2 regions of the Streptomyces sp. G45 genome follow, and region 1 is predicted to be linked to the other one. Evidence: riboswitches for the same ligand, from Rfam matches in the RefSeq annotation. Region 1 holds a riboswitch; the other holds the start of a gene.
The links. Region 1 has a riboswitch for cobalamin ahead of metE (5-methyltetrahydropteroyltriglutamate--homocysteine S-methyltransferase). Riboswitches for the same ligand answer to the same signal wherever they lie in the genome.
Positions count from the first base shown of each region.

Region 2: linked by a shared signal. The riboswitch ahead of ACOBQU_RS24300 (CbtB domain-containing protein) and the one ahead of metE (5-methyltetrahydropteroyltriglutamate--homocysteine S-methyltransferase) in region 1 are both predicted to bind cobalamin.

Region 1 covers NZ_JBMUZU010000001.1:8,497,603-8,500,782, reverse strand. Annotated here, with positions in the region: gene ACOBQU_RS36335 (FAD-dependent monooxygenase) at 1-1,055, opposite strand, end outside; cobalamin riboswitch at 1,404-1,627, shown strand; gene metE (5-methyltetrahydropteroyltriglutamate--homocysteine S-methyltransferase) at 1,795-3,180, shown strand, end outside.
Region 2 covers NZ_JBMUZU010000001.1:5,756,980-5,760,159, forward strand. Annotated here, with positions in the region: gene ACOBQU_RS24290 (class F sortase) at 1-505, shown strand, start outside; gene ACOBQU_RS24295 (CbtA family protein) at 502-1,230, opposite strand; gene ACOBQU_RS24300 (CbtB domain-containing protein) at 1,347-1,574, opposite strand; cobalamin riboswitch at 1,608-1,754, opposite strand; gene ACOBQU_RS24305 (ANTAR domain-containing protein) at 2,081-2,959, opposite strand; gene ACOBQU_RS24310 (glycoside hydrolase family 6 protein) at 3,118-3,180, shown strand, end outside.

The DNA of each region.
Region 1 (3,180 bases):
GTCGCACCCGGGTCGGTGCCCAGCAGGGCCATCTGCGCGCGGGTGTTGTCGAGGACGCGGGCCCCCACCGGGTGCCGCTCCGCGTGGTAGCTGTCGAGAAGGCCCTCCGGCGCCCGGCCGTTGACCTCGGCGGCCAGCTTCCAGCCCAGGTTGAACGCGTCCTGCACGCCCAGGTTGAGCCCCTGGCCGCCGGTCGGCGGATGGATGTGCGCCGCGTCCCCGGCCAGCAGCACCCGGCCGACGCGGTAGCGCTCGGCCTGCCGCGTGGCGTCGGTGAACCGGGACAGCCAACGCGGCGTGTGCGCCCCGAAGTCGGTGCCCGCGACGGCCCGCAGCCGCGCCTTGAACTCCTCCAGGGTCGGCCCCGCGCCGCGGTCCTCCGCCACACCCTCGGCGGGCACGATGATCCGGTACACGCCCTTGTTCCCGTCCACGTCGGGAAGGACGCCGAACCGCAGCTGGGTCCTGCGGACCTCCTCGACGACGGCGGCGACCGCCTCCGGGGCCTCGGTCACCTCCATGTCCCCGAGCAGCGTCTCGACCTTGGCGGGCTCACCGGGGAAGCCGACGCCGAGCAGCTTGCGCACCGTGCTGCGCCCGCCGTCGCAGCCGACGGCGTAGCGGGCGCGCAGGCTCGTGCCGTCGGCCAGTTCGAGGTTCACGCCGTCCTCGTCCTGGCTCAGCCCGACCACCGTGTGGCCGCGCCGGATCTCGGCGCCGAGTTCGCACGCCCACTCCTCCAGCAGCCGCTCGGTGACCGGCTGCGGCGTGGCCAGACCGTACGGGTGAGCGGTGTCCATCCCTGCGGGCCACGGCTTCATGATGCCGCCGAAGAGGCCTCCGACCTGGAACGTCTCGCTGGCCGCGCGGAACCGGTCGAGCAGGCCCCGCTGATCCATGATCTCGACGCTGCGCGCGTGCAGGCCACGCCCGCGGGACTGCCCGGACGGCTCGGTCAGCTTGTCGAGGACGACGGTGCGCACTCCCGCGAGACGCAGCTCACCGGCCAGCATCAGCCCGGTGGGCCCGGCGCCGACAACGACCACGTCGATCATGAGAACTCCCGTTTACGCAGGTCATGGCTGTAGGCCAGGCATTCTGCGGCAGGGCGGGGGCCTTGCCGCAAGGCCCCCCGTGCGCTATACGTTGAGAGTGGCGAGGAGGCAGCGGCCCCCTCGCCTTTCTTGTGCGTCCAGCCCACGGTCCGGCCCACGCCGCCCCGACCTGGGGCCGGGGCCCGCGCGCCGTCCAAGCCCGCACCCGCACCGCCCGCCAGGCCCGCATCGGCGCCACCGCCAGGCGCGCCCCTGCACCCACACCCACGCCCACATACCCATGCGTCCGCGCGCGCCGCCCCGCATCCAGATCACGGACACCCTGTCCCACCCGCCCCGTCACCCTCTAGGCTGGCCCGTGCAGCTGGTTCGCCCCGTCCGCCAGGCGGGAGGCGTCGCAAGAGGGAACCCGGTGGGAATCCGGGACTGCCCCGCAGCGGTGAGCGGGAACGACCGCCGTCAGAAGCACTGGATCCGACGTACGGGGTCTGGGAAGCGACGGCCAGTAGGTGTCCTCACAGGGTGAGGACGTGCCCGCGAGTCCGAAGACCTGCCACCTGCCCGTGCGCGACCCGTTCGCGCGCGGACATCCCGGTGACCTCGTGGGCGGGTCGGCGTACATACCAGGCGGACGGGCGTGCCGGGCGGCACGCGCTCCCGTGCCGCCCGGTCCGTCACCCCTTCGCGCCCGCGTCCCGTCCCCGGGACCTCAGGGACTCATCTCGCGAAGGAGATCTCCGTGACCACCAAGCCCGCAGCCGCGGCAGCACGGGCCACCGTGTACGGCTACCCCCGTCAGGGACAGCACCGGGAACTGAAGAAGGCCGTCGAGGGCTACTGGAAGGGCCGCGTCACCGCGGACTCACTGCGCTCGACCGCCGCCCGACTGCGCCGCGCCACCTGGCAGCGGCTCGCCGACACCGGTGTCCACGAGGTGCCCAGCGGCGACTTCTCGTACTACGACCACGTCCTGGACACCACCGTCATGGTCGGGGCGATCCCCGAACGGCACCGCGAGGCCGTCGCGGCCGACGCGCTCGACGGCTACTTCGCCATGGCGCGCGGCACCCAGGACGTGGCGCCGCTGGAGATGACGAAGTGGTTCGACACCAACTACCACTACCTGGTGCCGGAACTGGGACCGGATACGGTGTTCACGGCCGACTCCTCCCGGCAGGTCGCGGAGTTCGGTGAGGCGAGCGCGCTCGGCCTCGCGGCCCGGCCCGTGCTCGTCGGGCCCGTCACCTACCTGCTGCTCGCCAAGCCCGCACCGGGCGTGCCCGCCGGTTTCGACCCGCTCACACTGCTCGACCGGCTGCTCCCGGTGTACGCCGAGGTCCTCGCCGACCTGCGCGCGGCGGGCGCCGAGTGGGTGCAGCTCGACGAGCCCGCCCTCGTGCAGGACCGCTCCCCCGGAGAGCTGAACGCCGCCGCCCGCGCCTACCGTGACCTGGGCGCCCTCACGGACCGGCCGAAGCTGCTGGTCGCCTCGTACTTCGACCGGCTCGGCGAGGCCCTGCCCGTCCTGGCCAAGGCCCCCGTCGACGGGCTCGCCCTGGACTTCACGGGACCCGCGGCCGCCAACCTGGACGCCCTCGCCGCGGTCGGCGGGCTGCCCGGCAAGCGCCTGGTCGCGGGCGTCGTCGACGGCCGCAACGTCTGGGTCAACGACCTGGAGGCGTCCCTGGCCGCGCTGGGCACCCTGCTGGGCCTCGCCGACCGCGTCGACGTGGCCGCCTCCTGCTCCCTGCTGCACGTGCCGCTCGACGCGGCCGCCGAGCGGGACATCGCGCCGCAGATCCTGCGCTGGCTGGCCTTCGCCCAGCAGAAGACCGCCGAGGTCGTCACCCTCGCCAAGGGCCTCGCCCAGGGCACCGGCGCGATCGCCGCCGAACTCGCCGCCAACCGCGCCGACCTGGACTCCCGCGCCCGTTCCCCGATCACGTACGACTCCGCCGTGCGGGCCCGCGCCGCCGCCGTCACCGCGGCCGACGCCCGCCGCTCACCCGCGTACGCCGAGCGCGCCGCCGCGCAGCGCGCCCACCTCGGTCTGCCGCTGCTGCCCACCACGACCATCGGGTCCTTCCCGCAGACCGCTGAACTGCGCGCCGCCCGCGCCGACCTG
Region 2 (3,180 bases), 2.7 Mb from region 1:
CGCCGGGGTCGACCTGCCGCGCGCCCACGACCCCCTGGACCCCGCGCGCCCGCAGCGCGTCGACGTGCCGTCCCTCGGCGTACGCGCCCCGGTCGTGGCCCGCGGCCTCGACCCGCGCGGCGCGATCGACCCGCCGCCGTACGCGCAGCCCGGCGTCGTCGGCTGGTACGGAGGCGGCGTGCGGCCCGGTGCCGCCGGGCCCGCCCTGCTCGTCGGGCACGTGGACACCGAGACCCGGCCCGCGGTCTTCTACCACCTGAGCGCGGTGCGCCCCGGCGAGAAGATCCGCGTGACCCGCGACGACGGCTCCCTCGCCGAGTTCACCGTGGACGACGTCCAGGTGCTCGGCGGGAACGACTTCGACGCGCGGCGGGCCTACGGGCCCCGGGAGGCAGGACGGGCCGAGCTGCGCCTGATCACCTGCGGCGGCACCTTCGACCGGGCCAGCCGCACCTACTCGGCGAACGTCGTCGTCTCCGCCTACCTCACCGGGGTGGACCGCTAGCCCTCGGCGGCACTCCGGGTGCCGCGCAGCGCGCGCAGCCCCAGGCCGCCGAAGACCGCCGCGAACACCGCCCACAGCAGCACGTGCGACGCCAGGGACAGCATCCGGAAGTCCCACAGCAGCGTCGGGCTGACCGGCACCGGGTCCGGGTTGTCCGGCAGCGCCCACAGCAGCGCGAGGACCGCCACTGCCGTCACGGCCGCCGCGCCCTGGCGCACCGGCAGCGGGCGGTGCGCCAGGCGCACGTACACCTGCCACACCAGGAACATGCCGAGCACGCTCACGGCGACCGCGCCCAGCCACATCTCCTGCCGGTCGCCGACCGTGCCGGAGTCGCCGACGCCCGGCGGGTTCGCCGGATAGCGCAGCGCCGGGAACAGGGACACGGCGCAGAACGCCGCCGCGCAGCAAGCGAGCGCCCTCGGCCAGGGGTGCGCGCGCGGGTCGCGCCGGTGCACGACGGCGTATGCGACGGCGAACAGCACGCCGATCGCGAGGCCCGCGACGACCAGGGCGATGACCAGGCCCGCGTGCTGGGTCGAGCGCGAGAACAGCTCCTCGTGGTGCTGCACCGCGCCGCCCGCGGGCTCGTGCTCGTGGGAGCGGGCCTCCTCCGCGCGGATCGCCCTGTCCATCAGGGGCTCGGCGAGCAGCAGCGAGAACAGACCGGCGGCGAGCCCGCCGAGGCCCCCGGCCGCGAGGCCGCGGCCGAGCAACGACAGCACGGGCGAGGCCGTGACCGGGGCGGACGCGGAGTCAGGGGGGCCGGTGGGTGAAGTCCGGGGAGCGGTGAGGGAGTTCGGGGAGTCAGGGGACGACGTCATGGCGCGCGCGGCCCCGATCAGTGGCAGGGGGCACCGAAGAGGTGCCGTCCGTCGTGCGCGAACTCGTGCAGGTAGTCGCCGGTCGCCGAGACCAGCGAGCCGTTGTCCATGAAGACGGCGTACAGCGCGATCAGCGCCACGATCGCGGCGGCCGCCGCGATCAGCCAGTCGCGGGTCTGGATGGTCGCGGACTGTACGGCGGCGTGCTCGGACTGTGGTGCGGTGTGCGCGGCGGAAGCGGACATGCCGTCACTCTCCTTCTGGGGTTTCCACGCCCCATGGCAGGAGGACGACGGGTCAGTTCCTGACTTCCCCGCGCGCCGACAGCACGCGCCCGGGGTCACAGTGGCGGGACCGTCCCGGAGTCGCACCGGGTTCCTGGCAACCGTCGCCTCGATGTATGGACTTGTCGCCGGGAGAGTCCCAGGTGGTCATGGACACTGTCAACCAGGTCAAGTGAGCCGGGCGGCGGCGCACAGGCGCCCGGAGCGGGCGCGCGCGCCCGCGCGCGTGTGGCGCCCGGAACGTGTGCGGTGGGCCGGGACGCACCTGGCCCGGTCAACGACCCGCTCCCCCTGGAGCCGCCGACCGGGCTGGTCCTCGACCGCGCGCGCACGAGCTGCGGGAGGAACCCGGCGTCGGCGCGGGAGGCCTTGGTGGTCCGCTCCCCGACGCGGGGCGCGGTCCTCGGTCAACTCAGGCCGGGGGCTTGGGCCGTGTAGCTGACTCTAGAGCGGAAGGCGACCGCGGCCTAGGGGCGTTTGACGCCAGCACCCGGGCCGCCCGCACCGTCCCGGCCGGGGCGGGTGCCGTCCCCGCTCGCGCGGGCGACCCCGTCCGTGCGGGCCACCCCGTCCGCGCGGGCCCCGTCGCCCCGCAGCACCGCGTCGTCGAGCGTCCCCTCGATCACCGCCTGGGCGACCGCGTCCATCACCAGGCGCTCGCGGCGCGCGTACCGCCGCAGCGTGTCGAACGCGCCGTCGAGCCCCGACCCCCAGCGCTCGGCGAGGATGCCCTTGGCCTGCTCGATGCGGATGCGGCTGGTCAGGGCCGACTGGAGCTGCTGCGCCAGCACCCGGTACGAGGCGTACGTACGGTGGTTGCGCAGCCCGACCGCGGCGGCCTCGGCGAGCGCCCGGGCGAGTTCCACTCCGCCGTCGCCCGCGCCCCCGCGCGCCCCCGCGGGGTCGGCCCGCGGGACGAACACGTTCAGGGCGCCGAACACGTCGTCGCGCTCCCGCAGCGGCACCGCGAACGTGCAGGCCACGCCCCGCGCGCGGGCCCGCGCCGTGAAGGCGGGCCAGCGCACCAGCGCGTCGCCGGAGCCGAGCCGCACCGGCGGCACCGCCCGGCCGCTGCCGTACGCCTCGACGCAGGGCCCGCCGCGCCGCTGCGCCTCGAGCAGCTCCCGCGCCAGCTCGCCCCCGCGGCGGCTCACCGCCAGGCGCGCCCCGCCGTCCGCCGCGTCCGGGTCCGCGTACATCACCCCCGCGGCGAGGGCGTCGAGGAGTTCGGCGCAGTGCTGGCTCACGCGGCCCAGGTGCCGCCCCGCGTCGAAGTCGTCGCTGACCGTGTCGACGGCCTCGACGAGGGCCCGGGCCAGCTGGAGCTGTGAGGCGCGGTCGGGCATGGGCGTTCCCTTCTCCACCGCCCCCCACGGCAGCTCGCCTACCCCGCTTCCGGACGCTGTAACAGCTCTCCAACAGGTGCCTTCGCGCATCCGTCCGCCCTCGTGGGGCGCACTGTGTTATGTCAGGATTGACCACTGAACCGTGCGCCCAAGGGGGAGTGGATGTACCGCAACAACACAGGTCGCGTACGGGGGATCGCGGCCCGGGGACGGCGGCTCCG